DNA from 2 places in the Streptomyces sp. NPDC096132 genome. Region 2 is predicted to be linked to the other one. Evidence: predicted binding sites of a transcription regulator. Region 2 holds the regulator's gene; the other holds the start of a gene.
What was found. Region 2 encodes HspR, which represses chaperone genes until heat shock. Its sites were predicted from a motif close to TTGAGNNNNNNNNNCTCAA; they were not measured.
Positions count from the first base shown of each region.

Region 1: lon (endopeptidase La) is a predicted target of HspR. The motif match lies at 5,767-5,785, and genes of this name have one in related genera.

Region 1 covers NZ_JBIWGA010000013.1:229,961-244,879, reverse strand. Annotated here, with positions in the region: gene ACIRF9_RS29505 (nitrate- and nitrite sensing domain-containing protein) at 1-1,434, opposite strand, end outside; gene ACIRF9_RS29500 (hypothetical protein) at 1,804-2,592, shown strand; gene ACIRF9_RS29495 (MarR family winged helix-turn-helix transcriptional regulator) at 2,610-3,089, opposite strand; gene lon (endopeptidase La) at 3,330-5,744, opposite strand; gene ACIRF9_RS29485 (DUF5954 family protein) at 6,169-7,188, shown strand; partial or broken gene ACIRF9_RS29480 (sulfatase) at 7,332-8,549, shown strand; gene ACIRF9_RS29475 (rhomboid-like protein) at 8,735-9,631, opposite strand; gene ACIRF9_RS29470 (spermidine synthase) at 9,836-10,534, shown strand; gene ACIRF9_RS29465 (response regulator transcription factor) at 10,657-11,397, shown strand; gene ACIRF9_RS29460 (sensor histidine kinase) at 11,394-12,494, shown strand; gene ACIRF9_RS29455 (multifunctional oxoglutarate decarboxylase/oxoglutarate dehydrogenase thiamine pyrophosphate-binding subunit/dihydrolipoyllysine-residue succinyltransferase subunit) at 12,807-14,919, shown strand, end outside.
Region 2 covers NZ_JBIWGA010000010.1:193,054-207,972, reverse strand. Annotated here, with positions in the region: gene ACIRF9_RS24540 (heterodisulfide reductase-related iron-sulfur binding cluster) at 1-147, opposite strand, end outside; gene ACIRF9_RS24535 (MraY family glycosyltransferase) at 324-1,541, shown strand; gene dnaK (molecular chaperone DnaK) at 1,637-3,475, shown strand; gene grpE (nucleotide exchange factor GrpE) at 3,472-4,128, shown strand; gene dnaJ (molecular chaperone DnaJ) at 4,171-5,346, shown strand; gene ACIRF9_RS24515 (heat shock protein transcriptional repressor HspR) at 5,352-5,813, shown strand; gene ACIRF9_RS24510 (fibronectin type III domain-containing protein) at 5,903-7,936, opposite strand; gene ACIRF9_RS24505 (ATP-binding protein) at 8,343-8,714, shown strand; gene ACIRF9_RS24500 (Uma2 family endonuclease) at 8,818-9,465, shown strand; gene ACIRF9_RS24495 (PA14 domain-containing protein) at 9,484-11,187, opposite strand; gene ACIRF9_RS24490 (sugar ABC transporter substrate-binding protein) at 11,507-12,616, shown strand; gene ACIRF9_RS24485 (hypothetical protein) at 12,619-13,176, opposite strand; gene ACIRF9_RS24480 (transglutaminase N-terminal domain-containing protein) at 13,220-14,062, opposite strand; gene ACIRF9_RS24475 (alpha-E domain-containing protein) at 14,068-14,919, opposite strand, start outside.

The DNA of each region.
Region 1 (14,919 bases), on a different contig from region 2:
CAGAGCGAGGTTGACGAAGGTGCCGGAGATGGCGCCGCGCAGCCGCTCCAGCTGGGCCGCGGAGTCGGTGAGTTCGGCGCGCAGTTCCTCGCGGGCGTCGGCCATCTTCTGGCGCTGCCCGACGAGGTGCTTGCGGTCGGACTCCAGGGTGGTGACGCGCTCGTGCAGCGCGACGGCGTGCTCGTGCAGGGCGTTGACGGAGCGGACGACCTGGGCGAACTCGTCGTTGCGGCCGGTGAACCGCACCGGCTCCTCGGCGGCGGGGTTCTCGGTCTCGGCGAGCCGGGCCGAGCCGCGGCGCAGCACGGACAGCGGGAAGGTGAGGCTGCGGGCCATGCCGGTGCTGACGACGACCGCCAGCAGCATCAGGGCGCCGACCAGGGCGACGCGGATCTCCAGCGCGGTGACGTCGTCGTCGCGGAGCCGCGCGAGGTCCTTGGTGCGGTGGTCGTAGAGCGAGGACTCCACGCCGCGCATCAGGTCGACGCGGGCGGAGAGCGCGGCGTCCAGCTTCTTGGTGCTGGTGTCCAGCTCGTCGTCGCTCAGTGTGGGCTGGTCGGTGAGGTCGGTGAGGTACTTCTCGGCGGTGTCGACCTCGCCGCCGGTGACCGTGGAGTCGTAGGAGTCCACGGCGTCCTGCGGGGCGCCCTCGCGGAAGTCGGCGAGGGCCGCCTCGGAGCGCACCCGGGCCTGCTGGGCGGCCGCGCTGAGCGCGTCGCGCGCCTCGGTGTCGGCCTTGGAGGAGACCTTCTCGGTGGTCGTCAGACCGGTGATGGGGTCGTAGACGGACTTCGTGCTGGTGGGCACGTTCAGCGCGGCGCGGAGCAGTCCGCGGGCGGCGGAGGCCTGCTGGACGGCGGCGTCCAGTTCGGCGAGGGCGTACGCGCCGGAGCCCGCGCGGGGCGGCATGTCCTCCGCGAGCCGGTCGGCGAGGACGTGCAGCGCGGTGATGACCTTGGCGTACGCCTCGTGCGCCTCCAGGGCCGTGCTCTTGCCGGTGAGCGCGGACTGGCGGACGGACACGAGGGATTCGAGGGCCGCGCGCAGCGAGGCGGAGATCTCCGTCGCCTCCAGCTCGCGGGCCTGGCGGTCCACCCGGGCGCTGCCGTCGGTGGAGGGCGCCTCGGACTTGGGGCGGCCGGCCGCGATGTACGCGGTGACCTCGTCGCGCTCGTCCGCCACGGACTGGGCGAGGACGAGGGCGTCCTGGGTCTGCTCGGCCAGGGTGACCAGGTCCTGGGCGTCCTTCAGCTGCCCGGAGGCGGTGAGGACGGCGGGGGCGCCGGCTCCGGCGATGGCGGCGGCCACCACGGCCACGGCGACGATCAGCCGGTTGCGTACGTGGGTCGGACGGCCCTTGCCGACAGGGGTGCGCTCCGCGCCCCCCTCGGAGGCCGTCTTACTGCCTGTGCGCCGAGGCCGCGTCTTCTGCACCGGTGCTCGCATTCCTGACTCGTGTACCCATGGGCCGGATGTGACGCACCGTCAACTGGTGCGTACGCCCGGTTCGGTCCCCGACCCTCCCAGTGCCGGTGGGCGAGGGCCCCGCATCGCCTGCCCCGCCACCCGAAGGAGTGAACATCGGAGGGGAGTTGGCGGGCAAGTTCCACTGGCGTGTGCACGGCCCTTGCGCGGCAGGCCGGTTGGACGTGGGCGGCATGCTTTGACAGGATTCGCCGCCACACCTTCCCCGACCCCTGCATTACCCCCCAAAACAGGCGTCTGACCTGCGGGGCTACGCCCGTTCGGCGAGTGATGCAAGCCTTTTGGGGAGGCTGTGAAGGGGTCGTGCAGACTGGCCGAATGCGTACGGAACTTGTGTCGGAACCCGGCGATCCGGCCCGCCCCAACGAGGACTTCGCGAGCGTCGGACTTTCCGCCTGCGGACAGGGCGGTTCGGTCGTCGTCCTCGACGGAGTGACTCCGCCGCCGGGCGGCGCGGGCTGTCTGCATTCGGTCCCCTGGTTCACGGCACGACTGGGCGGGGCCCTGACCGAACTGACCGTTTCACTCCCGGATGTTCCGCCGGCCGAGGCCCTCTCCCTCGCGATTGCGCGTACCGCCGGGGCCCATGCCGAAACCTGTGACCTTTCTCACCCGCGCACCCCGCAGGCGACGGTGGCCGTCGCGCGCTGGTCGCCGGAGTCGGTGGAGTATCTGGTCCTGTCCGACGCGGTGCTGCTGCTGGCCGCCCCCGACGGCACGGTGACGCCGGTTCTCGACGACCGGCTGGCCCGGCTGCCGCGCGAGCTGCTCAGGAGCGCGGAGTTCGTCGACGGCACGCTGCGCAACCGGGAGGGCGGCTTCTTCACCGCCGCCGCGGATCCGTCGGTGGCCGCGCGGGCCGTGACCGGAAGCGTGCCGCGCGGGCGGGTGAGCGCCCTGGCCGCGCTGTCGGACGGAGCGGCCCGCTGGGCGGAGACCTTCCTCGCGGGCGACTGGACGGACCTGTTCGCCCTGGTCCGCGCCGAGGGGACGCGGGCCCTGGTGGACCGCGTGCGGGAGCTGGAGCGGGCGGACAGCACCGGGCGGGCGTTCCTGGGCCGGGCGAAGACCCACGACGACGCGACGGCGGTGTACGTCGAGCTGTGAGCGGGGCCGGCGTGCGGCTACTTCTCCATGCCCCGGTTCAGCTGGTGGAGCAGTCGGGCCAGTTCCGCGACCTCGCGGCGGTCCCAGTCGGAGAAGTGGGTGACGTACCGCTCGCGGCGGGCCTCGCGGACCCTGCTCACCCGGCTGCGGCCCTCCTCGGTCAGGTCGACCAGCCAGGCGCGGCCGTCCGCCGGGTCGGGCTCGCGGGCGATCAGGCCGAGCTGCTCCAGGGCACGCAGCTGACGGGACATGGTGGCCTTGCCGACGCCGATGTAGGCGGCCAGCTCGGTGGCGCGCTGCCGGCCGCACTCCTCCAGCCGGACAAGGAGGCCGTACGCGGCCGACTCCAGGTCCGGGTGGACCTCGCGGGCCATCTCGCCCTGGTTGGCGCGGGCACGGCGGAACAGCACCGTGAGCTCCCGCTCCAGGGAGAGGAACTCCCGGTCGCCCTGTTCCACCCCGCGCGGCGACGCGTCGCCGTTCGCTTCCTCGCGCACGTCAGCACACTCCTGTTTCCGCCGGTTCCCGTCATGGCCGCGGCTCTTCAAGTATTTCGCAGGCATGGACCGGCGGCGGTTCCCAGGGGCACTCCCACCTGCCTGTCTACGTGCGTAGCCTTCCATGGGCCGTCCGGGGGACGCCCCGGGGACGGGTGGGGGCGGGCGCCCGGGGAACGGGCGAGGGCCCGGGCCTCCCTCAGGAGGAACCCGGGCCCTGCCCTCATCCGGCCGCGTCCGTCACGCCGCGGCCGGAACCTGCGGCTTCGCGCCGTTCGTGGCGGGCGCGAGCGCCAGCTCCAGGACCTGGCGGACATCGGTGACGGCGTGGACGTCGAGCTTGTCCAGCACCTCCGCCGGGACGTCGTCCAGGTCGGGTTCGTTGCGCTTGGGGATGACGACGGTCGTCACTCCCGCGCGGTGGGCGGCGAGCAGCTTCTGCTTGACGCCGCCGATCGGCAGGACCCGGCCGGTCAGGGAGACCTCACCGGTCATCGCCACGTCCGTGCGGACGAGTCGCCCGCTGAGCAGGGAGGCGAGGGCCGTGGTCATCGTGATGCCGGCGCTCGGGCCGTCCTTGGGGACCGCGCCCGCCGGGAAGTGGATGTGCACGCCCCGGTCCTTCAGATCGCCGACGGGCAGCTCCAGCTCCGCGCCGTGCGACCGCAGGAAGCTCAGCGCGATCTGCGCCGACTCCTTCATCACGTCCCCGAGCTGACCGGTCAGGGTCAGACCGGCCGCGCCCGTCTCCGGGTCGGCCAGGGACGCCTCGACAAAGAGCACGTCTCCGCCGGCGCCGGTGACCGCGAGACCCGTCGCCACGCCCGGCACCGCCGTACGGCGCTCGGCCGGGTCCTGGGCGGACTCGGGCACGTGGTGCGGCCGGCCGATCAGCGCGCGCAGATCGGCGTCCGTGACGGTGAACGGCAGCTCCCGCTCGCCCAGTTCGTGCTGGGCGGCGACCTTGCGCAGCAGCCGCGCGATCGACCGCTCCAGGGTGCGCACGCCCGCCTCGCGGGTGTACTCGCCGGCGAGCTTGCGCAGGGCGCTCTCGTCCAGGACGACCTCGTCCCTGTTCAGTCCCGCCCGCTCCAGCTGGCGCGGGAGCAGGTGGTCACGGGCGATGACGACCTTCTCGTCCTCGGTGTAGCCGTCGAGGCGGACCAGCTCCATACGGTCGAGCAGGGCCTCCGGGATGGCCTCCAGGACGTTGGCGGTGGCCAGGAACACCACGTCGGACAGGTCCAGCTCCACCTCCAGGTAGTGGTCCCGGAAGGTGTGGTTCTGCGCCGGGTCCAGGACCTCCAGCAGGGCGGCCGCCGGGTCGCCCCGGAAGTCGGACCCCACCTTGTCGATCTCGTCGAGGAGCACCACCGGGTTCATCGACCCGGCCTCCTTGATCGCCCGCACGATCCGGCCGGGCAGCGCGCCGACGTACGTACGGCGGTGGCCGCGGATCTCGGCCTCGTCGCGCACGCCGCCGAGGGCGACGCGGACGAACTTTCGGCCCATGGCGTGCGCGACGGACTCGCCGAGGCTGGTCTTGCCGACGCCGGGCGGGCCGACGAGGGCCAGGACGGCACCGCCGCGCCTGCCGCCGACGACACCGAGGCCGCGCTCGCTGCGGCGCTTGCGCACGGCCAGGTACTCGGTGATGCGCTCCTTCACGTCCTCCAGGCCCGCGTGCTCGGCGTCGAGGACGGACTTGGCGCCCTGGATGTCGTAGCGGTCCTCGGTCCGTTCGTTCCACGGCAGTTCGAGGACGGTGTCCAGCCAGGTGCGGATCCAGGAGCCCTCGGGTGACTGGTCGGAGGACCGCTCCAGCTTGTCGACCTCCTTGAGGGCGGCCTCACGGACCTTCTCGGGCAGGTCGGCGGCCTCGACGCGGGCGCGGTAGTCGTCGGACTCCTCGCCGTCCTGCTCGCCGTTGAGTTCGCGCAGCTCCTTGCGTACGGCTTCCAGCTGCCGCCGCAGCAGGAACTCGCGCTGCTGCTTGTCGACGCCCTCCTGGACGTCCTTGGCGATGGTCTCGGCGACGTCCTGCTCGGCGAGGTGGTCGCGCAGCTGCTGGGTGGCGAGCTTCAGGCGGGCCACCGGATCGGTGGTCTCCAGGAGCTCCACCTTCTGTTCGGTGGTCAGGAACGGCGAGTAGCCGGAGTTGTCGGCGAGCGCGGAGACGTCGTCGATGGCCTGGACGCGGTCGACGACCTGCCAGGCGCCTCGCTTGCGCAGCCAGGCGGTGGCGAGCGCCTTGTATTCCTTGACCAGGTCGGCGACATGGCCGGGCAGCGGCTCGGACACGCTCTGGTCGATGCGCGTGCCCTCGACCCACAGGGCCGCGCCGGGGCCGGTCGTACCGGCGCCGATCCTCACGCGGCCGCGGCCGCGGATCAGCGCGCCCGGGTCACCGTCGGCCAGCCGGCCGACCTGCTCGACGGTGCCGAGCACACCGGTGCTCGCGTACGTCCCGTCGATGCGCGGCACCAGCAGCACCCTCGGCTTGCCCGGTTGTGAGCGGGCGGCGGCCTGGGCGGCCTCCACCGCGGCGCGTACGTCGGTGTCGTTGAGGTCCAGCGGGACCACCATGCCGGGGAGCACGACCTCGTCGTCGAGCGGCAGTACGGGCAGGGTGAGCGGTGCGGACGTCGAAGCCATGATCTCCCCTTCGGCAGTCAAGTTGAGCTATGCCGACTCAATGCACATGAGCCCGCGAATGTTCCCCGCGATGCGGTGCGTTCGCTGTCGGCGATCAGGAAAGGTCGGCGGCACCCCGCAAGCGCCGGGCTGCGCACCCCACCCCCGGCCCAGCGTCCCCACGGCCGCGTCACCACCCACCCCCGGCCCGGCATCCCCACAGCCACTTCGCCGCCCCGCCGACCACACCCCCGTACCCCCGCCGGTGCACGGGGCGCGCGCGAGCAGGCGACCGAAGCGAGGCCGACACCCCAGGGCGCTCGGGGGCGCGCCCAGGGGTGGTGCGCCGCCGGACATGCCTCTCCGCTCCCCGCTTCCCCCACCCCGCCCACCCACTTCCGGCATTCACCCCGAAGCCACCCCACCCCGCGACCACAATGCGCGTATGACCGATGACTGGAAGCGACGACTCGACGCCCTGCACGCGGAGTTGGTCCGCCGGGACGACCCGGTCGCCTGGGTGATGGAGGCGGACGCCGTGGAGGCCTCCCGGCGCTACCCCCACATCGCGCTGCGCGGACCCGTCTTCGGTGTCGCCTCCTGGGACCCCATCGGCGCCGAACCGCGCTGGCGGCTGCTGAAGCCGGTGGTGGACGGCATGCCCCAGCAGGCCCGGGACGGGCTGAACTCGCACCTGTGGTTCACGGCGAAGGACGGCACCGACGACCCCGCAGTCCGGCGCGCGCTGCTCGCGGCCGTGTCGGTGCTGGAGCGCGACCCGGCCGACGAGGTGGAGGCGCTGGGCGTGCGTTACCGCGTCGTACGCGGCGACGAGTTCGCACGGACCGGCGACGAGGGCCTGGAACCGCCCCGGCCCACCGACCCGGAGCCCGTGTCCCCCGTGTGGGAGGAGCGGGCCGCAGACCCCTCCCCGGACGTGGGCTTCGCCCTGGACCCCGGCCGCGACGAGGGGCCGATGGCGGGCGCCCTGCGCCTCGGCCTGCGCGACTTCGTCTACACGGGCGCGCGCTTCCCCGCCGACGTGCGCGCTGACTCCGCGCGGGCGGCCGCCACGCACCCGGACGTGGTGCGGCTGCCCGTCGGCTTCGCGGTGGCCGAGCGCGGCGACGCCGGCTGGACCCCGTGCGGCTCCCTGCACCCGACCCCGCACGACGCCCGCCGCTCGCTCTACGACGGGATGTCCCGCGTCTGGGCGATGCTGTACCGCTACGACGACCGGAAGAAGGCCCGCTACGCCCGCGCCGCCGAGGCGTTCCGGGCGGCCGGCCGGGCCGACGAGGCGAGCGTGGAGGACCGGCTGTTCCGGGTCTGCCGCGTCGAACGCATGATCCGCATGGGCCCGGACGGCCCCGAGCCGCCCCGCCCGTCGGACGTCGACGAGTACGGCCCCATGAAGATCCACCCGACCCTGCGCGAGGACGGCACCGTCCGCTACGACGACTGACCCACGCCCGAGGCCGCCATACCTTCGCAAGGCTTCCGCCGCACCCCCGCAACAGAACTCACAGGCAATTCACGCACACTGCAAGCCTGTTCACAGTGAGCAAGCCGCCCGAAACTCGGGCACAACGGGGCCAGGGGGACGCCATGAGCGACGCATCCGAGACGACCGACGGGCGCCGGCCGGGCCGCCGCACCCTCGTCGCCGGAGCCACCGCGATCGCGGCCGCGGCGGTCACCACCTCCCTGGCCGTACGCGCGGCCCGCACCGCCGGCGACGGACGGACCCCGGCCGCGGCCACCCCCGCCCCGGCGGCCCGCAGAAGCGCGACCCCCACCCCCTCCCCCACCCCGACGCCCCGCCCGCGCACCCGCTCCGACCACCGCCCGAACATCCTCTTCGTCCTCACCGACGACCAGCCCAAGGGCACCGACTGGGCACTGCGGCAGACCCTCGACTGGCTGGGCCGCGACGGCGTCACCTTCGAGCGCGCGCACGCCAACACCCCGCTGTGCGCGCCGTCCAGGGCGTCCATCATGTCCGGGCGGTACGCCCACCACCACGGCGTCCTCGACACCCGCCACCCCTCCCACCTGGACCAGCACACCACCGTCCAGCGCCGGTTGCAGGAGGCGGGCTACCGCACCGGCCTGTTCGGCAAGTACCTCAACTACTGGCACCCCGCCGACAACCCGCCCCACTTCGACGAGTGGCTCCTCCAGGAACCGGTCGCCTACACCAACGGCCACTACAACGACGGCGGCACCGTCCGGACCATCCCCGGCTACAACACCACCGTCATCAAGGACCGCGCCCTCGCCTTCATCGAGAAGTCCCGCACGGACACCCGCCCCTGGTTCGCGTACGTCGCCACGCGCGCGGCGCACGAGGTGAACATCCCGGACGGAAAGTACGCCCACGCGCGCGTGCCCTCCTGGGACGGCCGCCCCTCGGTCTTCGAGACCGCCAAGGCCGACAAGGCCGACAAGCCACCGTTCCTGCGTGCCGCCCACCACTCCTTCGACGAGGGCAGGGCCCTGCGCGCCCGCCAGCTGCGCACCCTGCTCTCCGTGGACGACGCGATGCGCGACTTCCACGACAAGCTGCGCGAGCTGGGCCGGCTGGAGAACACCCTGGTGCTGTTCACCAGCGACCACGGCCTGTGCTGGGGCGACCACGGCTGGCTGCGCAAGTCGGTGCCGTACCGGCCGAGCCTGGAGGTGCCGTTCCTCATGTCGTGGCCGGCCGGCGGCCTGGCCAGGGGCGGCACCGACGACCGCCTCACCTGCCACGTCGACATCGCGCCCACGTTGCTGGCCGCCGCCGGCGTCACCCCCGACACCCCGCACGACGGCCACTCCCTCCTCGACCCGCGCAACGACCGCCACCACGTCCTCGCCGAGTGGTGGTGGAACCGCCAGGACAAGGTGCCGATCCACACCTGGGCCTCGTACGTGGGGAAGACCGAGCAGTACACCGAGTACTACCGGGGCCGCCTGGACACCGACGGCCGCCCCCGGGGCTCCGGCGAGGTCCTCTTCCGCGAGTACTACGACCTGCGCGCGGACCCGTACCAGCTGACCAATCTGCTGCACGGGGCGAGTGCGGAGGACGAGCAGCGGTTGGGAATTCCAGGGTTGGCGCGGGGGCTCGCGGCGGCGCGAGGGGTCTGATCGCCGTCAGGCCCTGATACGGCGCTGCCACCCCGGCTCCAGCGCCGCACCCACGGCCACGTCCCCACCCCGATCGCCAGCGCGATCAGATGCCCCCAGTTGGTCAGCGGGTCCGTGAAGGCGATCAGGTCCTGGAGCAGCATCGCGCCGAACGCGGCGAGCAGGGGCCACCGCAGCCACGGCCGGAGCAGCCCGGCCAGGGCGCCCACGCTCGTGGCGACGCCGAAGCTGATGCCGTAGTCGAGGCGGTGCAGCGAGCTGTCGGGCAGATGGCCGACCAGGACGGCGAGGCCCACGGGGACCTCGGTCGCGAGGGTGGCCAGGACGTGCCCGAGCAGGAAGACGACGGCTGTCCGGGCGCCGCCGAGGCGCCGCTCCAGCGCGCTGAGGACGATCAGGAAGCCGAGAGTGAAGGGGGAGAGGAGACCGCCTGCCACCCACAGCGCGCTGGCGATCAGCACCAGCGCCGGGGTGCGCAGCAGATGGGCCACATCGGTGCTGGAGCCCTGATGGAGGGTGTGCACGAGGGCCGGGTCGGCGTGCGCGGCGACGAAGGAGGTGACGGCGAGGACGGCGGCGTAGGACAGGGTGAAGGGGACGGGGATCCGCGGCAGGCTTGCGCGCCGGGTGCGCGGGCTCGCCTCGACGGGTTGCGTGACCGGCCGTGGGACGCGCTGGCCGGGGATGCCGTCCAGCAGACCGGAGACGTCGGGAAGGGGCGGGCTCGTACGGGCCGCCGTGGGTTCCACTGTGAGGCGCTCCTTCCGTTTCACCCCACCCTTCGTGCCCGACCTGTGCCCTGTCTGTGATCGGCGCCACGCGGGGGCCGATTCACAGCAAGCTCTGAGATTTCCTCAGGGCTCCGGAAGGTTCAGCGCACAGGAGTTCGTCAGCGTCACACCGGCCCCTCACCCCCGTCCGGCCTGCGGTCTCCCGAATACCTCAACGAACCGTCAGGGAAGTGCCAGGATGGGTTGATGTCCGCCTCGTACGACCTCCACGACGTACCCGAAGTGCTCGACCGGCGCGAGGGACCCCACGGCGAGATCGTGTTACGCCGGCACGGCGAACTGCTCCAGATCATCGCCAACGGCTGCTTCCTGATGGACACCTCCGACGGCCGCTCGGAGCGACTGCTCGTGGACGCCGCGCTGGCCGCGCTGGACGGCCGCCCCGCACCCGACCTGCTGATCGGCGGCCTGGGAGTGGGCTTCTCGCTCGCGCACGCCGCCGCCGAACCGCGCTGGCGCGCCGTCACCGTCGTGGAGCGCGAGCGGGCCGTCGTCGACTGGCATCTCGACGGGCCTCTGTCCGCCGTATCCGCGCGGGCCCTCGCCGATCCGCGCACGAAGATCGTGGAAACGGACCTGCTGGATTACGTCAATGAGACATGCGACACGTTCGACGTGGTATGTCTGGACATCGACAACGGGCCCGGCTGGACCGTCACCGAGGACAACGACGGCCTCTACTCGGTGGCCGGACTCGCGGGCTGTGCAAGGGTGTTGACACCCGGTGGCGTACTGGCCGTCTGGTCCGCGCAGCCCTCTCCGGAATTCGAGGGAACCTTGGGGAATGCCGGGTTCCAACAGGTGCGTACCGAAGAGATCCCCGTTGCCCGAGGCGTGCCGGACGTCGTGCACCTCGCCGTTCGCCCCGCCGTCAGACCTGGATAGCAATGGCGAGGTGACTCCGGGTACGTTGCATCCCTGACGCCGATCATTTACGCGTCAACCGCAGTCATGCGCAGACAAGGGATCACCCCACTGGTTCCGGAAAGCACACTCAGGGGCGGGCGATGGAGCAGACACACACCTCGCACAACGGCACGACGACGGCGACCCCGGGCGCGCAGCGGCGCGTTCTGGTGGTCGAGGACGACCCGACCATCGTCGACGCCATCGCGGTCCGCCTGCGCGCCGAGGGATTCCTCGTGCAAACGGCGGGCGACGGCCCGGCGGCCGTCGACACCGCCGAGGCCTGGCAGCCCGATCTGCTGATCCTCGACATCATGCTGCCCGGCTTCGACGGTCTGGAGGTCTGCCGGCGCGTGCAGGCCGCCCGTCCGGTGCCGGTCCTCATGCTCACCGCGCGCGACGACGAGACCGACATGCTGGTCGGGCTCGGCGTGGGCGCCGACGACTACATGACCAAGCCGTTCTCGATGCGGGAACTGGCCGCACGCGTGCACGTGCTGCTGCGCCGGGTGGAGCGGGCCGCGATCGCGGCCACCACGCCGCGCAGCGGGATCCTGCGGCTCGGCGAGCTGGAGATCGACCACGCGCAGCGCCGGGTGCGGGTGCGCTCGGAGGACGTGCACCTCACGCCCACCGAGTTCGACCTGCTCGTGTGCCTGGCGAACACGCCGCGCGCGGTGCTCTCCCGTGAGCAGCTGCTCGCCGAGGTCTGGGACTGGGCGGACGCCTCCGGCACCCGCACGGTCGACAGCCACATCAAGGCGCTGCGCCGGAAGATCGGTGCCGAGCGGATCCGGACGGTGCACGGCGTGGGCTACGCGCTGGAGACCCCGACGCCATGAGCGGCGCGGACGGACCGAGAAGCCCCGGGGAGCCCTGGGGCGGCGTACGCCCGTTCTCGATCAAGACCAAGCTGGGTGCGCTGGTCGTCATCTCGGTGCTGATCACCACGGGTCTGTCGATGATCGCGGTGCACACCAAGACGGAGCTGCGCTTCATCACGGTCTTCTCGATGATCGCCACGCTGCTGATTACGCAGTTCGTGGCGCATTCGCTCACCGCGCCGCTGGACGAGATGAACGCGGTCGCCCGCTCCATCTCGCACGGCGACTACACCCGCCGGGTGCGCGAGAACCGCTGGGACGAGCTGGGCGACCTGGCCCAGACGATCAACGTCATGGCGGACGAGCTGGAGGCGCAGGACGCCCAGCGCAAGGAGCTGGTGGCGAACGTCTCGCACGAGCTGCGCACCCCCATCGCGGGCCTGCGCGCCGTCCTGGAGAACGTGGTCGACGGCATCGCCGAGGCCGACCCCGAGACGATGCGTACGGCGCTGAAGCAGACGGAGCGGCTCGGGCGGCTGGTGGAGACGCTGCTCGACCTGTCCCGCCTCGACAACGGCGTCGTCCCCCTGCGCAAGCGCCGTTTCGAGGTGTGGCCGTATCTGTCGGGCGTGCTGAAGGAGGCCAACATGGTCTCCTCGGCGCGCGCGACCATGGGCTCGGGCGGGAATCACACGCGGACGGACGTCCATCTGCATCTGGACGTCACCCCGCCGGAGCTGACCGCGCACGCGGACCCGGAGCGCATCCACCAGGTCGTCGCGAACCTGATCGACAACGCGGTCAAGCACAGCCCGCCACACGGCCGGGTGACGGTGAAGGCGCGCCGCGGGGCGCTGCCGGAGTCGCTGGAGCTGGAGGTCCTGGACGAGGGGCCGGGCATCCCGCGTTCGGAGTGGCACCGCGTGTTCGAGCGGTTCAACCGGGGATCCGTGCGCCGGCCGCACGGTCCGGGCAGTGACGGCGGTACGGGACTGGGGCTGGCGATCGCCCGCTGGGCGGTCGATCTGCACGGCGGCCGGATCGGAGTGGCCGAATCCGAGCGGGGTTGCCGGATTCTTGTCACTCTTCCGGGAGAGCCTTCTCTGCCAAGTTGACGTAAAGTGCGAACCGGAGCCACAAGATCCACGGCTGTCCGCCCTGCGAGACACGTGTGATCAGGTCAGGGACCCGCGCAGGTCGGCGCGGGTCCGCCGGGGTCCGCACGCTCAGCGTGCGTGACCTGCGTCAACACACCCATTTCACAGGGCAACCGCGCTTGTTTCCCGCCATTTCCACCCCCGAAACACACTTTCCGATGTGACTTACGCGACGATGGAGCGGCTCGACCTGACCTTCACGGTCTTGGAGGCGTAGCCTTTATTCCCGCTGTCCATCACCTTGTGAAGCGGAAGAGGGCGGTTGCCGCCGTGTCGCCACAGTCCCCCAGTAACGCATCGAGCATCTCGACCGACGCAGACCATGCGGGCAAGAACCCCGCTGCCGCGTTCGGCCCGAACGAGTGGCTCGTCGACGAGATCTATCAGCAGTACCTCCAGGACCCGAATTCGGTAGACCGTGCCTGGTGGGACTTCTTCGCCGACTACAAGCCGGGCGCGGCCTCCGCCCCGGCTCCGGCGGGTACTGCGGCCGCGGGGGCCGCAGGGACCACCACGCCCCCGGCGCCCGCCGCCCCGGCTCCGACCGCCTCCGTGCCGGCCCCGGCCCCGGCCGCCGCCCCGAAGCCCGCGGCCGCCGCACCCGCCCCGGCCGCTCCGGCCCCGGCTCCGGCGAGGCCCGCCGCGGCCCCGAAGCCGGCCGCCGCCGCCAAGGCCGCGCCCGCCGCCGCGGCCCCCGAGGGCCCGGAGCTGATCACGCTGCGCGGCCCCGCCGCCGCGGTCGCCAAGAACATGAACGCCTCCCTGGAGCTGCCGACCGCCACCTCGGTCCGCGCGGTCCCGGTGAAGCTGCTGTTCGACAACCGCATCGTCATCAACAACCACCTCAAGCGCGCCCGGGGCGGGAAGATCTCCTTCACGCACCTGATCGGCTTCGCGATGGTGCAGGCCATCAAGGCCATGCCGTCGATGAACTGGCACTACGCGGAGAAGGACGGGAAGCCCACCCTCGTCAAGCCGCCGCACGTCAACTTCGGCCTGGCCATCGACCTGGTGAAGCCCAACGGTGACCGCCAGCTCGTCGTCGCCGGCATCAAGAAGGCCGAGACGCTGAACTTCTTCGAGTTCTGGCAGGCCTACGAGGACATCGTCCGCCGCGCCCGCGACGGCAAGCTGACGATGGACGACTTCACCGGTGTCACGGTCTCCCTGACCAACCCCGGCGGCCTCGGCACCGTCCACTCCGTGCCCCGCCTGATGCCCGGCCAGTCGGTCATCATGGGCGTCGGTTCCATGGACTACCCCGCGGAGTTCCAGGGCACCAGCCAGGACACCCTGAACAAGCTCGGCATCTCGAAGGTCATGACGCTCACGTCGACCTACGACCACCGGGTCATCCAGGGCGCCGCCTCCGGCGAGTTCCTGCGGATCGTCGCGAACCTCCTCCTCGGCGAGGGCGGCTTCTACGACGAGATCTTCGAGGCCCTGCGCATCCCCTACGAGCCGGTCCGCTGGCTCAAGGACATCGACGCCTCGCACGACGACGACGTCACCAAGGCCGCGCGGGTCTTCGAGCTGATCCACTCCTACCGGGTCCGCGGCCACGTCATGGCCGACACCGACCCGCTGGAGTACCGCCAGCGCAAGCACCCCGACCTGGACATCACCGAGCACGGCCTCACCCTGTGGGACCTGGAGCGCGAGTTCGCCGTCGGCGGCTTCGCCGGCAAGTCCCTGATGAAGCTGCGCGACATCCTCGGCGTGCTGCGCGACTCGTACTGCCGCACCACCGGCATCGAGTTCATGCACATCCAGGACCCGAAGCAGCGCCGCTGGATCCAGGACCGCATCGAGCGCGCCCACACCAAGCCGGAGCGCGAGGAGCAGCTGCGCATCCTGCGCCGGCTGAACGCCGCCGAGGCCTTCGAGACCTTCCTGCAGACCAAGTACGTCGGCCAGAAGCGCTTCTCCCTGGAGGGCGGCGAGTCCGTCATCCCGCTGCTCGACGCGGTCATCGACAGCGCGGCCGAGTCGCGCCTGGACGAGGTCGTCATCGGCATGGCCCACCGCGGCCGCCTGAACGTCCTCGCGAACATCGTCGGCAAGTCGTACGCGCAGATCTTCCGCGAGTTCGAGGGCAACCTCGACCCGAAGTCGATGCACGGCTCCGGCGACGTGAAGTACCACCTGGGCGCCCAGGGCACCTTCACCGGCCTCGACGGCGAGCAGATCAAGGTCTCGCTGGCCGCGAACCCGTCCCACCTGGAGACGGTCGACCCGGTCATCGAGGGCATCGCCCGCGCCAAGCAGGACATCATCAACAAGGGCGGCACGGACTTCACCGTCCTGCCGGTGGCCCTGCACGGCGACGCGGCCTTCGCGGGCCAGGGCGTGGTGGCCGAGACCCTGAACATGTCGCAGCTGC
Region 2 (14,919 bases):
GCGCGCGTACGGGTTGTCGGTCCGGCTGCCGGCGGGCACCGGCTGGCCCAGTTTGAAGTACCGGACGAACTGACCGATGGCGCGTGCGAGCAGCGCGACGCCGACCACGGTCAGGACCAGCGACACGATGATCGCGGCGAGTTGCATGAGGGGGCTCCTCGGGCGAAATTACTAAGCGGTAACTTATGCAGTCCGTCTGAGACTACCCCCATCCTGCGTCGCACTGTAGCTGGCAGTGAGGTGATCTGGATCGCTGAGGGTCACCTCAGAGTCTGACCGTGTTATTCGTACCAAATTGGTACATTTGTGACTAATTTATATCCGTGCTCTACGGGATCGCCGCCGCCACCACCGCCCTCTTCCTCGCCGCCGTCCTCGCCGCCCTGCTGCGCGTGCCCGCTCTGCGCCTCGGGTTCGTCGAGCGGCGGCAGCGACAGCGGCGGGTGCCGCTCTCCGGGGGAATCGCCGTCGTCCTCGCCACCTGCCTCGTCGCGATCGCCGGGGACCGGTGGGGGATCGCCCCGCTCGGTGACGACATCGGCGTGCTGCTCATCGCCGCGGGCGCCGTCGCGGGACTCGGGCTGGTCGCGGACGTGTGGCGGCTCAAGGCCCGGCTCCTGGTCCTCGGTACGGCGGTGGCGGCCGCCTTCGTCGTGCCGTACGGCGACACGGGCGTGCTCGCCGGAGCGGTTGCCGTCGGCTGGATCACCTTCGTGGCGCTGGCCTTCCGGTCCCTCGACCACGCGGACGGGGTGGCCGGCACGGTCGGCGTCGTCACCGCGTTCGGGGCCGCCGCGTGCGCCGCGGTGGAGGTGCTGGACGGGCCGGCGGTGCTGATGAGCGTGCTGGCCGCCGCGCTGACCGGCTTCCTGATGCACAACTGGCCCCCCGCGCGCGTGGCGCTCGGCTCGTGCGGCTCGCTGTTCGCCGGCTTCCTGCTCGCCACCGCCGCGGTCACCGCGCGCGCGGGCGGCGACGAGGCCGAGGGGGCGGGCGTGCTGTTCGCCCTCACGGCCGTCGCGGCCGCCGACGCCGTCCTCGTCGCGGTGGCGCGGCGGCTGGCCGGGCGACCCCTGCTGCGCGGCGGCCCCGACCATCTGGCGCACCGGCTGCGGCGGCTCGGCCTCACCCCGCAGGGGGTGGCGGTGCTGATCGGCGCGGCCGCCTTCTCCGGGGTACTCGTCGGGACCCTCGCGCACACTGGATGGGTCGACGCGCAGGCGGTGTGGTGGGTGGCCGGCGGGGCCCTGGTCGTCGTACTCGGACTGCTGCGGGTGCCGGTGTACGGGCCGCCACGCGCGCGTGGCCCGTACGGCGCCGCACCCGCGCGTGCCGGTCGTCGCGACCCTCGTGCCGGCGCCCGCTTCGGACCCCGCTCCGGGTCCCGTCAGGGTGCTCGCCCCGGTGCCCGCCGGGCGGCGGTGTACGGCCCCCGGCGTCAATCCGAGTCCGCTGTGGAGCACCCTGAAACGGGTGATCGTCGAGTCGGTCGAGGTGCGTCTTCCCAGGTCAACGGCTCCTTGCGTGTAAGGAACGGATAAGAGTTGAGTGGGTCCGACTCAGGTCTGTTGACCCAGTGGCGAGCCTCGTGCACACTTGAGTCCGTTCCACTCAAGTCAGCTGGAGGAAGATCACCATGGCACGTGCGGTCGGCATCGACCTGGGCACAACCAACTCCGTCGTCAGCGTTCTGGAGGGCGGCGAGCCCACCGTCATCACCAACGCCGAGGGTGCCAGGACCACGCCGTCCGTCGTCGCCTTCGCCAAGAACGGTGAGGTGCTGGTCGGCGAGGTCGCCAAGCGCCAGGCGGTCACGAACGTGGACCGGACCATCCGCTCGGTGAAGCGCCACATGGGCACCGACTGGAAGATCGAGCTCGACGGGAAGCCCTTCAACCCGCAGCAGATCTCCGCGTTCATCCTGCAGAAGCTGAAGCGCGACGCCGAGGCCTACCTGGGCGAGAAGGTGACCGACGCGGTCATCACCGTCCCGGCGTACTTCAACGACTCCGAGCGCCAGGCGACGAAGGAGGCCGGCGAGATCGCCGGTCTGAACGTCCTTCGTATCGTCAACGAGCCCACCGCGGCCGCGCTCGCCTACGGCCTCGACAAGGACGAACAGATCATCCTCGTCTTCGACCTCGGTGGCGGCACCTTCGACGTGTCCCTCCTGGAGATCGGTGACGGCGTCGTCGAGGTGAAGGCCACCAACGGTGACAACCACCTCGGTGGTGACGACTGGGACCAGCGCGTCATGGACTACCTGGTCAAGCAGTTCCAGGCCGGCCACGGCGTGGACCTCTCCAAGGACAAGATGGCGCTGCAGCGCCTGCGCGAGGCCGCCGAGAAGGCGAAGATCGAGCTGTCCTCGTCCACCGAGACCTCGATCAACCTGCCGTACATCACGGCGTCCGCCGAGGGCCCGCTGCACCTGGACGAGAAGCTCACCCGCGCCCAGTTCCAGCAGCTGACCGCGGACCTGCTGGAGCGCTGCAAGACGCCGTTCCACAACGTCATCAAGGACGCCGGCATCTCCCTCTCCGAGATCGACCACGTCGTTCTCGTCGGCGGTTCGACCCGTATGCCCGCCGTCGCCGAGCTCGTCAAGGAGCTGACCGGCGGCAAGGACGCCAACAAGGGTGTGAACCCGGACGAGGTCGTCGCCATCGGCGCCTCGCTCCAGGCCGGTGTCCTCAAGGGTGAGGTCAAGGACGTCCTGCTCCTCGACGTGACCCCGCTGTCCCTCGGCATCGAGACCAAGGGCGGCATCATGACCAAGCTGATCGACCGCAACACCACGATCCCGACCAAGCGGTCCGAGATCTTCACGACGGCCGAGGACAACCAGCCGTCCGTGCAGATCCAGGTCTACCAGGGCGAGCGCGAGATCGCGGCGTACAACAAGAAGCTCGGCATGTTCGAGCTGACCGGTCTGCCGCCGGCCCCGCGTGGCGTCCCGCAGATCGAGGTCTCCTTCGACATCGACGCCAACGGCATCATGCACGTGACCGCGAAGGACCTCGGCACGGGCAAGGAGCAGAAGATGACCGTCACCGGCGGCTCCTCGCTGCCGAAGGACGAGGTCGACCGCATGCGCCAGGAGGCCGAGCAGTACGCGGACGAGGACCACCGCCGCCGCGAGGCAGCCGAGGCCCGCAACCAGGGCGAGCAGCTCGTCTACCAGACCGAGAAGTTCCTCAAGGACAACGACGACAAGGTCCCGGGCGAGATCAAGACCGAGGTCGAGGCGGCCGTCGCCGAGCTGAAGGAGAAGCTCAAGGGCGAGGACACCGCGGAGATCCGTACCGCCACCGAGAAGGTCGCGGCCGTCTCACAGAAGCTCGGCCAGGCCCTCTACGCCGACGCCCAGGCCGGGCAGGCCACCGCCGGCGGTGCCGGTGAGGCCCCGAAGGCCGACGACGACGTCGTGGACGCCGAGATCGTGGACGACGAGCGCAAGGACGGTGCCGCGTGACGGAGGAGACCCCGGGCTTCGAGGAGAAGCCCGACGTCCCCTCCGGCGCCACCCCTGAAGACGCCGAGCCGAAGGCCGCCTCCCCCTCCTCGGGGGAGGGGGCGGCCCCGGCCGGGGACGCGAACCAGACAGCGGGTCTGGTGGCCCAGCTGGACCAGGTGCGCACCGCGCTCGGCGAGCGCACCGCGGATCTCCAGCGCCTCCAGGCCGAGTACCAGAACTACCGCCGCCGGGTCGAGCGCGACCGGATCGCCGTCAAGGAGATCGCCATCGCGAACCTCCTGACCGAGCTCCTGCCCGTGCTCGACGACATCGGCCGCGCGCGGGACCACGGCGAACTCGTCGGCGGCTTCAAGTCCGTCGCCGAGTCGCTCGAGACCGTCGCGGCCAAGATGGGCCTGCAGCAGTTCGGCAAGGAGGGCGAGCCCTTCGACCCGACGATCCACGAGGCCCTGATGCACTCGTACGCGCCCGATGTCACCGAGACGACGTGCGTGGCGATTCTGCAGCCCGGGTATCGAATCGGCGAGCGCACCATCCGCCCCGCGCGGGTGGCCGTCGCCGAGCCCCAGCCCGGCGCCCAGACGGTGAAGGCCGAGGAGGCCTCCGCCGAGCCCGGCGAAGAGAAGGACAACGGCCCTGAGGAGGGCTGACGTAGACACCGAGGGGAACACCGGAAAGGGGGCACGTCGGGGATGAGCACCAAGGACTTCATCGAGAAGGACTTCTACAAGGTCCTCGGCGTCCCCAAGGACGCCACCGAGGCCGAGATCAAGAAGGCGTACCGGAAGCTCGCCCGCGAGTTCCACCCGGACGCCAACAAAGGCAACGCCAAGGCGGAGGAGCGCTTCAAGGAGATCTCCGAGGCGAACGACGTCCTCGGCGACCCCAAGAAGCGCAAGGAGTACGACGAGGCACGCGCCCTCTTCGGCAACGGCGGCTTCCGCCCCGGGCCGGGCGCCGGCGGCAACTTCAACTTCGACCTGGGCGACCTCTTCGGAGGCGGCGCCCAGGGCGGGGGCGGATCCGGCGGCTTCGGCGGCGGCATCGGGGACGTCTTCGGTGGCCTGTTCAACCGCGGCGGCGGCGGTACGCCCCGTACGCAGCCGCGGCGCGGGCAGGACATCGACACCGAGGTCACCCTGACCTTCACGGAGGCCATCGAGGGCGCGACGGTCCCGCTGCGCATGTCCTCGCAGTCCCCGTGCAAGGCCTGCTCCGGCACCGGCGACAAGAACGGCACACCGCGCGTGTGCCCGACCTGCGTCGGCACCGGCCAGGTGGCCCGGGGCTCGGGCGGCGGGTTCTCGCTCACCGACCCCTGCCCCGACTGCAAGGGCCGCGGTCTGATCGCGGAGCACCCCTGCCTGGAGTGCAAGGGCAGCGGCCGCGCGAAGTCGTCCAGGACCATGCAGGTCCGCATCCCCGCCGGGGTCACGGACGGCCAGCGCATCCGCCTCCGCGGCAAGGGCGCACCGGGCGAGCGCGGCGGCCCGTCCGGCGACCTCTACGTCGTCGTCCATGTCGGCGCCCACCCGGTGTTCGGCCGCAAGGACGACAACCTCACGGTGACGGTGCCGGTGACGTTCGCCGAGGCGGCCCTGGGCGGCGAGATCAGGGTCCCCACCCTCGGCGGCCCGTCCCTGACCCTGAAGCTGCCGCCCGGCACGCCCAACGGCCGCACCATGCGGGCGCGGGGCAAGGGCGCGGTCCGTAAGGACGGCACTCGCGGCGACCTGCTGGTCACCGTGGAGGTGAGTGTCCCGAAGGACGTGACGGGGAAGGCTCGTGACGCACTGGAGGCGTATCGCGAGGCGACCGCGGAAGAGGACCCGCGGGCCGAGCTGTTCGAGGCCGCGAAGGGAGCTTGAGAGTGATGGACGGCCGTCGACGCGGTGACACTTTTCGTGGGCCGTATGAACTGACCGAGGAGACCCCGGTCTACGTCATCTCGGTGGCGGCCCAGCTCTCCGGCCTGCACCCGCAGACGCTGCGCCAGTACGACCGTCTGGGCCTGGTCTCCCCCGACCGCACCGCCGGCCGGGGCCGCCGCTACTCGGCCCGTGACATCGAACTGCTGCGCACCGTCCAGCAGTTGTCACAGGACGAGGGCATCAACCTGGCCGGCATCAAGCGGATCATCGAGCTGGAGAACCAGGTGGCCGCCCTGCAGTCCCGGGTGGCCGAGCTGCAGTCCGCCCTGGACGGCGCGGCGGCCGCGATGCAACAGCGCGAGGCAGCGGTCCACGCCTCCTACCGCCGTGACCTGGTCCCGTACCAGGAGGTCCAGCAGACCAGCGCGCTGGTGGTGTGGCGGCCGAAGAAGGCCAAGGACTGAGGTACTCATGTGAAGGGGGCCCGGATCTCTCTCCGGGCCCCCTTCACGCTGTCCCGGTCAGACGGCCGGCATGGTGACCACGGTCGTCCTCATGCGGTAGTGCCGGTGGTGCGGAACACGTGGTCGCCTACGGGCATCGATTCGGTCCCGTCCGCGTACACGGCGGTGACTTTGTAGAAGACGGTCGTGTCGGTCGGTGCGGTGTAGTCCGAGTACGTGTCGCCGAAGGGCGTTGGTGTCTCGCTGAGCCTGACGTAGGCCTGTGCGACGGTGTCCCAGCGGTAGACGTAGTAGCCGGTCGCCGTGCCGTAGGTGTCGTTCTCCGGGCTGTAGCCCACGGTGAGATGGCCTTCTGTGGAGTAGTGCTCGCCTTCCACGTAGAGGATGTCCGACTCATCCGGATAGGTCTCCGTCGGCATCAGGTCGAGTTCGGTGACCTCGACGAAGGCGGCGGAATCGATGTCCAGGGCGTTGCCGTCATTGTCGACGGCCACGACCACATACCGCAGGTTCTCACCGTCAGGCAGGTTCAGCTCCCGGTTCTGGGACCAGGTGGAGCCGTACGGAAGGCTGTCGGTGATGTCCGTGTACGTCCAGGCGCCGTCGCCGTACACACCCCGGTAGATGCGGTGGTCGGCGAGGTCCTCGGCCGGGCTGTCGTCCCAGTCGAGCCGGACGCCGTATCCCATCGCCGTCGCGGTCAGGCCGGTCACCGCGGCGGGGGCGGTGTAGTCGCCGACGTGGTCGATGGTGACGGAGTTCGAAGCAGGGCCGACGTTGCCGTGGCTGTCCACGGCACGGACCCAGTAGGTGTGCGTGGTGGAACGCTCGATCTCGGTGTCCACGTAGGACTCTCCGCCCCTGCCGCCGATCCCGACGCCGTCCCGGTAGACGGAGAAGTACGAGATGTCGGCGTCCGCGTCCGTGCTCCAGGACCAGTTCAGGGTGATGCCGCGCTCCGCGTCGACGGCCGTCACATCGTCCGGGGCGTAGACCGGGGCGGTGGTGTCGATGTCCTTCGACCAGTACTCGGCTGTGCCCGAGGGCGCCGACGCGTTGCCGTGGGTGTCGACGGCGGTGACGACGTAGTAGAAGGTCTCGCCGGTCGTGGGCAGGTCATCGGCGTAGGAGTTCGCGATGATCGGTGTCGGGCCGCTCAGCAGGTTCGTGTCGGTGAGGGCGACGGGGTAGGACGCGGACCGGTACACCCGGTAGCCGGCCAGGTCCGACTCGGTGTTCGCTTCCCAGAAGAAGCGCGCAGTGGTGACGCTGCCGATGGCCCAGTTGTCCTCCACGCCGATGGGTGCGGCGGGCGCCGTCGTGTCGACGGTGATGACGCCTTGGTCGGCGGTGCCGGTCGAGGTGTTGCCGGTCTTGTCGTAGGCGCGGACCTCGTAGTAGTAGGTCTCGCCGGTCACCGGGAGGCTGGTGTCCGTGTACGACGTCGACGCTGTCGTGGCGAGCGGCTTGCTGCCGAAGGAGGCGCCCTTCAGCCGTCGGTAGACCTTGTACCCGGCGAGATCCATCTCCTTGTTCTTCGCCCAGGTCAGCTTGGCCCTTCCCGTCTCCGCGTCGTACGACACCGCAGCCCCGGCCGGCGTGAGCGGCTTGACCTTGTCGACGGTGGCGGAGGTGCGGGGGGCGTAGTTGAACTTGACCTTGGCGCTGCCGGTCCAGTTGACGTAGTCGACGCGGAGGGTGTGCTTGCCGGACGGGATGGTCAGGTTGACCGTCTTCGACACCGTGGTGGAGGTGTTCTTCCACAGGTCGATCTTGCGGGTGCCGTCGATGTAGACGCGGATGCCGTCGAGGCCGGAGGCGGCGAGGGCGAAGGGGCCGCCGGAGCCGAAGTCGCGGGTGACGGTCCAGCGGACGCCGAAGGTGTCCTTCGGGAGGCCGGAGGCGGGGGCGCCGCTCCAACTCTGGTCGATCGCGCTGTCGCAGTCGGTCTTCTTCGGGGTGCCCTTGAACGTGGTGTTCGCGAAGAGCTGCCGCTTGTAGACGGGGGAGGTGCAGGTGGCGGCCGCGGAGGCGGGCACGGCGACGGCCGTGAGCAGGCCGCCGACGGAGGCGAGCACGATCGCCGTCGCGGCGGCTGCGGTGGTGCGTCTGGCGGGGATTATGAACTCCTCGGTCGTGAGGGTCGTCGGCCGGTAAAAGGATCTGACGACGATCACGACTCGTGGAGGCGGCGCGGGGTTGTGCGGGCTTTCCTGTGAATCAGGAGTGCCTGAAATGATCGGGGCCGCCGCTGTACGACGACGATGTGTGCAACGCAGACTCGTGAATGACGGCATGCACGGATGGCGGGCTGTCGCGGCCTCTGATTCGAGCTCGGCCAGATTCAGGGCATCGGGCCCCATGTGCTTCCTGTATGCACGCCACCAGCCTTTGCCGCTGGACTCGGACATGGCGATCAACGCCTCGACATAGGGATCCTCTGAGCAACCGCTCGGTGAGGACCGAAGTTCGACCGGCTTCGATGTGCCCTAGCTGTCCGCGTGTTGGCGCGCAAAGGAGCCGCCTCCTATGAACCCAGCCCGTCGTGCCGCCCACCGCTCCGCTCAACTCGCTCACGAATACAGCCTGTTCACCCTGGCGGACGCGACCTCGCCCCGGGGCTGCCGGGACTTCGTCCGCGCCGCCCTCTTCACGCACGACCGGGAACCCCTGGGCATGCCGGCCGCCCTGTGTACCTCGGAGCTCGTCACGAACGTGCACCTGCACGCCAAGGGCACCGCCATGCTCCGCATCCGGCTGAGCCCGGCCCGGCTCCGGGTCAGCGTCTTCGACGAGAGTCCGGACCCGAGGAGATGGCGGATGTGTGGGGGGTCGCGGACGGGAGAGCGGGGCGGTTCGCTAAGGGCGTGTGGTTCGAGCTGGGCTCGCTCGAACGGGTGAACTGGAGGTAGTTCCCCTGGTCAGCCGTATTGCCGTACTTACCGTGATCGCGTTGCTTGTGCCCCGAGCACACCCAGCCCACACTTGAGGAGGAGGTGCCGCCGTGACCGCTCTCGCACACGAGAGGCCCGAGATCATGCCCGAGGCTCAGGCTGAATTCTTGAACGTATCCGACCCGGATGAGGGCCTGTGGCAGCTGTGGAAGGCCATGGAACTCCCCGAGGGCTACCGCGCTGAGATCATCGAGGGAGCCATCGAGGTGTCGCCCACCGGTCGCTTTGCACATTCCCAAGTCGTCAACCGCCTCAGGGATGCCCTGGTGATCTTTCTGAAGGACGGCGAGTACGGCGCTTGGAACGACACGAACGTGCTCCACTCACGGAGGGTATGGATTCCGGACGGGCTCGTGGCACCTCGGGACGCCGAGCTGGCCGAGGATGAGGACGGCCTAGGGATCAAGGCTTCCGCAGTCGCGCTGATCGTCGAAGTCGTCTCCCCCGGCAAGAGCAACCAGGACCGAGACCGCATGCGCAAGCGTCGCGAATACGCCCGTGCCGGTATCCCCGCCTACGTCCTCATCGACGACTGCGACGGCCAGGGCGCTGTCACCCTCTTCACCGGCCCCCGTCCCGACAAGGCCGACTGGGACGACATCCACCGCGTCCCCTACGGCACCGAAGTCACCATCCCCGAAGGCCCCGTCAAGGGCTTCGTGATCGGCGAGGCGATCACGGGCCCGAAGCGGGGCTGACGGGCAAACCGCCGTCCGCTACGGCGCGGTGACCGCCGAGTCGGCCGCCGGCAGGGACTCGGAACCGTCCTCGGCCACCGCGGTGACCCAGTAGAAGGACGTGGTTCCGCGCGGCACGCCGGTGTCGAAGTACTCCAGGGCTCCGCTGGGGAGTTCGGCGATCGTCTCGTAGGCGGAGGTCTGCGGGTTCCAGCGGTGGACGCGGTAGCCGCCGGCCTGTTCCGGAGCCGAGTCGGCGAGCCCCTGCCAGGTCAGCCGGTTGCCCTCGTCGCCCTCGGTCGCCTCCGCAGTGAGGGTCAGCGGCGACCCGTCGGGTGTGGCCACGCTCGGCGTCATGTCGAGCTCGGTGGCGATCACGATCTGCGCCTCACCGGTCCATGCGAACGACGAGTTCCCGGCGTCGTCGAGGGCGTCGACGATGAAGCAGGACTCCTCACCCTCGGGGAGGGTGACGTACGCGTAGGAGGTGGTGCCGGCCGGCACGGAGTAGCCCGGGTACAGGGAGCACACCTGCTCCTCCCCCTCGTCGCCCCAGAGCTCACCCCGGCGGACCGTGTAACTCTCCAGGTCCGCCGTCGGGTTGGCGTCCCAGTGCACCTCGAAGCCGTACTCGGTGGGAGTGACCGTCACCCCGGTGACGGCGGACGGCGGGGTCACGTCCCGGAGCCTGCCGACCACGGCGGTGGACCGCGCGGACTCGTTGCCCGCCGCGTCCAGCGCGGTCACGCGGTAGTAGTAGTAGGCGCCCTCCACGGCGGTGGAGTCCAGGTACGAGGTCTGGTCGGTGGTGCCGATCGGGATGTAGGTGCCGCTCAGGCTCGCCGCCCGGTACACGCGGTACGACGTCGCTCCCGCGACCTCGCTCCAGGCGAACTGGAGCCCCTCCGGCTTGCTGGCGGTGGGGCCGAGGGCGGGCGCGGCGGGGGCGGTCCGGTCGGCTGTGGTGACCGTCCTGACGGCGGTGCCCGCCGACTCGTTGCCCGCCGTGTCGTAGGCGCGCAGCTCGTAGGCGTAGGCCGAGCCGGTCACCGGGAGGGTGTTGTCGGTGTACGTGGTGGAGGCGGTGGAGACCAGCCGCGTCCAGGAGGTGCCGTCGGCGGGGCGCCGGTAGACCCGGTAGCCGGCGAGGTCCATCTCCTTGTTCTTCGCCCAGCTGAGCTTCGCCAGGCCGGTCGCGGTGTCGTAGGCGACCGCGAGGCCCGTCGGGGTGAGCGGCTTCACCGTGTCGACCGTCGCCGCGGTACGGGGCGCGTAGGTGAACTTGACGTTGGCACCGCCGGTCCAGTTCACGTAGTCCACGCGGACCGTGTGTCTGCCCTGGGGGATCGCCAGGTTCAGGGTCTTGGTGACCGTCGAGGAGACGTTCTTCCAGACGCTGATCTTGCGGACGCCGTCGACGTAGACGCGTACGCCGTCCTGGGCGGAGACCGAGAGGGCGAAGGGGCCGCCCGAGCCGAAGTCGCGGGTCACCGTCCAGCGGACGCCGAAGTCGTTGGTGGGCAGACCGGAGGCCGGGGCCCTGGTGCCCCAGTTCTCGCTGATCGTCGCGTCGCAGTCGGTCTTCTTCGGGGTGCCCGAAAAGGCGGTGTTCGCGAAGAATTGACGCTTGTACACCGGAGAGGTGCAACTGGTCGCGGCCGAGGCGGGTGCGGCGGTGGCGGCGGTGAGAAGACCGCCGGTCGTGGCGAGCACCACGGCCGTCGCGAGTCTGGCTGGCTTCATTCGATCCTCTGGTCGGGAAGGGCAGGCGTGTGCGGGGGCAGCCTGTCGTGATCACGACTCGCGAGAACTCGTGTTGGTTGTACGGGTCTTTGCCCGTAGGGGAAGCCCTCTTTGAGGAGAGTCCGTAAAGGGTGTTCCGTACCCTCTTCGCTTCGTCTCCATGCGTCTTCACTCGCTGAGCGGAGTGTGATGTTGTTACTTCGTTAAGTGGACCGGCTTGACTCCGGTGGCCGCGGCCGCGTTGGCTTTTCAGACACCTGGGTCAGCATGCCGCCCCCATGTCCGGATTGCACCGAACGCACCTGAAGTGAGCCCCCGAATGCGTCGTATCGCCATAGCTGTGGTTGCCTCCACGATGTCCCTCTCGCTCGCCGGATGCGGTGTGCTCGGGGCTTCGGAGGACAGCAGCGACACGACACCGACCCGGACCAACGACATCACCATCGGTGTGCTGATGCCGGAGACCACCAACACCCGGTACGCGGAGTTCGACTACCCGATCATCAAGGAAAAGATCGCGTCCCTGACGAACAACAAGGGCAAGACGGAGTACGCCAACGCCGCGTCGAGCGTCAAGAAGCAGAACACCCAGATGCAGAAGATGATCGACGAGAAGGTCGACTGCATCCTGCTCGACGCCGTCGACTCCCACAAGATCGCGCCCATGGTCGAGAAGGCCAAGGAGGCGGGCATCCCGGTCATCGCCTACGACCGTCTCGCCGAGGGCCCGATCGACGCGTACGTCTCCTTCGACAACGAGCTCGTCGGCGAGGTGCAGGGCCGTGCCATCACCGAGGCGCTCGGCGCGGCCGACACCTCCGACCAGATCGTCATGATCAACGGCTCGCCCACCGACCCGAACGCCGCCCAGTTCAAGGCAGGGGCGATGAACGAGCTCAACGGCCGTGTGACCATCGCCGCGACCTACGACACCGACGGCTGGAAGCCGACCATCGCCCAGCAGCACATGGCCAAGGCGATCGAGAAGATCGGCAAGGACAACATCGCGGCCGTCTACTCCGCGAACGACGCCATGGCCGGCGGCATCATCAAGGCCCTGGAGGCCGCGGGCGTCAGCAGCAGCAACCTGCCGCCGATCACCGGCCAGGACGCCGAGCTGTCGGCCGTGCAGCGGATCGTCAGCGGCGAGCAGTACATGACCGTCTACAAGCCGTACCCGGGTGAGGCCGAGGCCGCCGCCGAGGCCGCGGTCGCCAAGGTCCAGGGCCGTGAGCTGCAGTTCGAGGCGCTCACCCGCGACAAGATCGACAGCCCCACGAAGAAGGACATCCCGGCCAAGCTGGTGACCGTGGTCGCGCTGACCAAGTCCAACATCGAGAAGACCGTCATCGCGGACGGCATCTACAAGGTGTCCGACATCTGCACCGCCAAGTACAAGCAGGCCTGCAACGCCATCGGCCTGAAGTAGGGCTACCAGCCGACGAGCGGCTTCATCGTGATGAGCACCCCGTCCGGTGCGTACGGCACCGGGCTGGTGTTCATGTAGCCCGCCCGGTCCCGGTCGCCCGACACGCGCAGGCCCGTGACCTTCGCGTCCCGCGGGACGTCGTACCAGAGCTCGACCTCGATCAGGTCGTGCCCGCCGATCTCCACGGTGTCGTGCTGGCGGCGTACGGCCATGGCGAAGCTGTCCGGCTGCCCCGGGCGGCCGGACACGCCCGCGAGCCGCTGCCGCTTCGCGACGTACGTGTGGAACTCCGGGTCCTTGTTGTCGACCCGCAGCCGCGCCCAGCAGAACCGCCCCTCCGGCTGCGCCTCGCTGTGCGAGCCGGAGACCGCGTTCAGGCCGCAGCGCAGCGAGAGCAGCGTGAAGGTGAGATGGCCGTCCTTGTGGGGGCGGGAGGGGGCCTGCGTGGCGGTGGCGGAGGCCGAAGGGGCGGAATCCTTTCCCTCGCCGCCTCCGCAGCCCGCCGCGCCCAGCAGTACGGCGGCCAGTACGGCTGTCGTGAGCCCACGCGTCTTCCCCATACCCGGGATTGTCCGGCCGCCGCCCCGCAATGGGGAGACCCCGTCACGCCACCCGCGTGAACTCCACCGTCACCTCCGGCGGGCCGCCGGCCACGCCCCGGTAGATGCCCTTGTGCGGGGTGACGTCGTCGTAGTCGCGCCCACGGCCGACCACGACGTGGGACTCGTCGGCGCGGGTCCGGTTGGTGGGGTCGTAGCCGTGCCAGTCGCCCGCCCAGTACTCGATCCAGGCATGGCTCTGCCCGGCCACCGGGCGGTGCAGCTCCGCCTCCCGCTCCGGGTGGAGATAGCCGGAGACATAGCGGGTGGGCAGGCCCAGGCCCCGCAGCAGCGCGATCGTGAGGTGCGCGATGTCCTGGCAGACGCCGGCGCCCTGCTCCCAGGCCTCGGCGGCCGAGGTGTTCACGCCGGTGGCGCCGGGGAGGTAGGCGACCCGGTCGGCGACCAGCGAGGACACGGCGACCGCCGTCTCGTGCGGGTCGAGCCCGGCCACGGCCTTGCGGGCCTTCTTCACCAGCTTCGGCGGGACCGTCGTACGGACCGTGGGGCCCGCGAACTCCAGCAGACGTGAGGTGGCGACGCGCTCGGCGATCTCCGGCCAGGCGAGGGCCGGCACCGGCTCGTCCGGCGGGGCCGTCTCGACCAGGCTGGAGGCCGTGATGGTGAGGTCGGCGTGCGGGTCCATCAGCTCGAAGGCGGTGACCTGGGTGCCCCAGTAGTCCCAGTACGACCAGGTGGTGGCCGCCGGGCGGATGGTCACCCGGGAGTCCAGGGTCGTCTGGCCCGGCAGGGTGAGGGGAGTCATGCGGACCTCGTTGTGCGAGGAGACCGCCGCCTGTGCGTAGGAGACACGGGTCGTGTGACGGATGCGGAGCCTGCGGGTCATCGCGCTCACGCTCCTTCCTGGGCCCACACGACGGGCCCCTGGTACGGGAAGAACCGCTCGGCGACCGCCTCCGCCGAGGCCATGCAGGCGGTCTGCAGGTCCCTCAGGAGCAGCGGGAGCTGGTCCTCGAGGGCATGGGTGTCGAGGTACTCCAGACGGGTGCGCAGCCGGCCGATGGGGCGGCGGGCCGGGTCCTGGCGGGGGCGGCCCAGGGCGGACAGGCACTCCTCCGCCGTGGTCAGCGCGTGCAGCGCCGAGCGCGGGAAGTCCCGGTCCAGGAGCAGGAACTCGGCCACGCGCGGGGTGTCCCCGAAGCCGCCGTAGACCCGCGCGAACGCCTCGTCGGCGCCGGACGCGCTCAGCAGCGTCGGCCAGTCCGGCGCGTGGGCGGCGTCCAGGACGCGCACCGACAGCAGCCGTACGGTCATGTCCACCCGCTCCAGGCTGCGGCCCAGGACGACGAACCGCCAGGAGTCGTCCCGGCTCATCGTGGAGTCGGCGAGGCCGAAGAAGAGCGCGGCGCGGCTGCGGACCAGCTCCAGATAGGCGTAGGGGCCCGTGCGGCGGGCCGCGCGGCGCTGGTCGGCGAGGGCGTGCCAGGTGGCGTTCAGGCATTCCCACATGGCCGAGGAGACGGCCTCACGGGCGCTGCGGGCGTTGAGCCGGGCGGCGCCCAGCGCCCCCTCGATCGAGCCCGTCGAGCGGGCGTCGAACGCCAGCTGGTCGAGGACCTGCTGCATGTCGACCGGTTCGCGGCCCGCGTCCATGCCGAGGATCGCGTACAGCGACCGGCAGGCCGCGTCCTCGTCGCGCCAGGGGTCCTCCAGCATGCGGTGGAGGTAGGCATCGAGGATGCG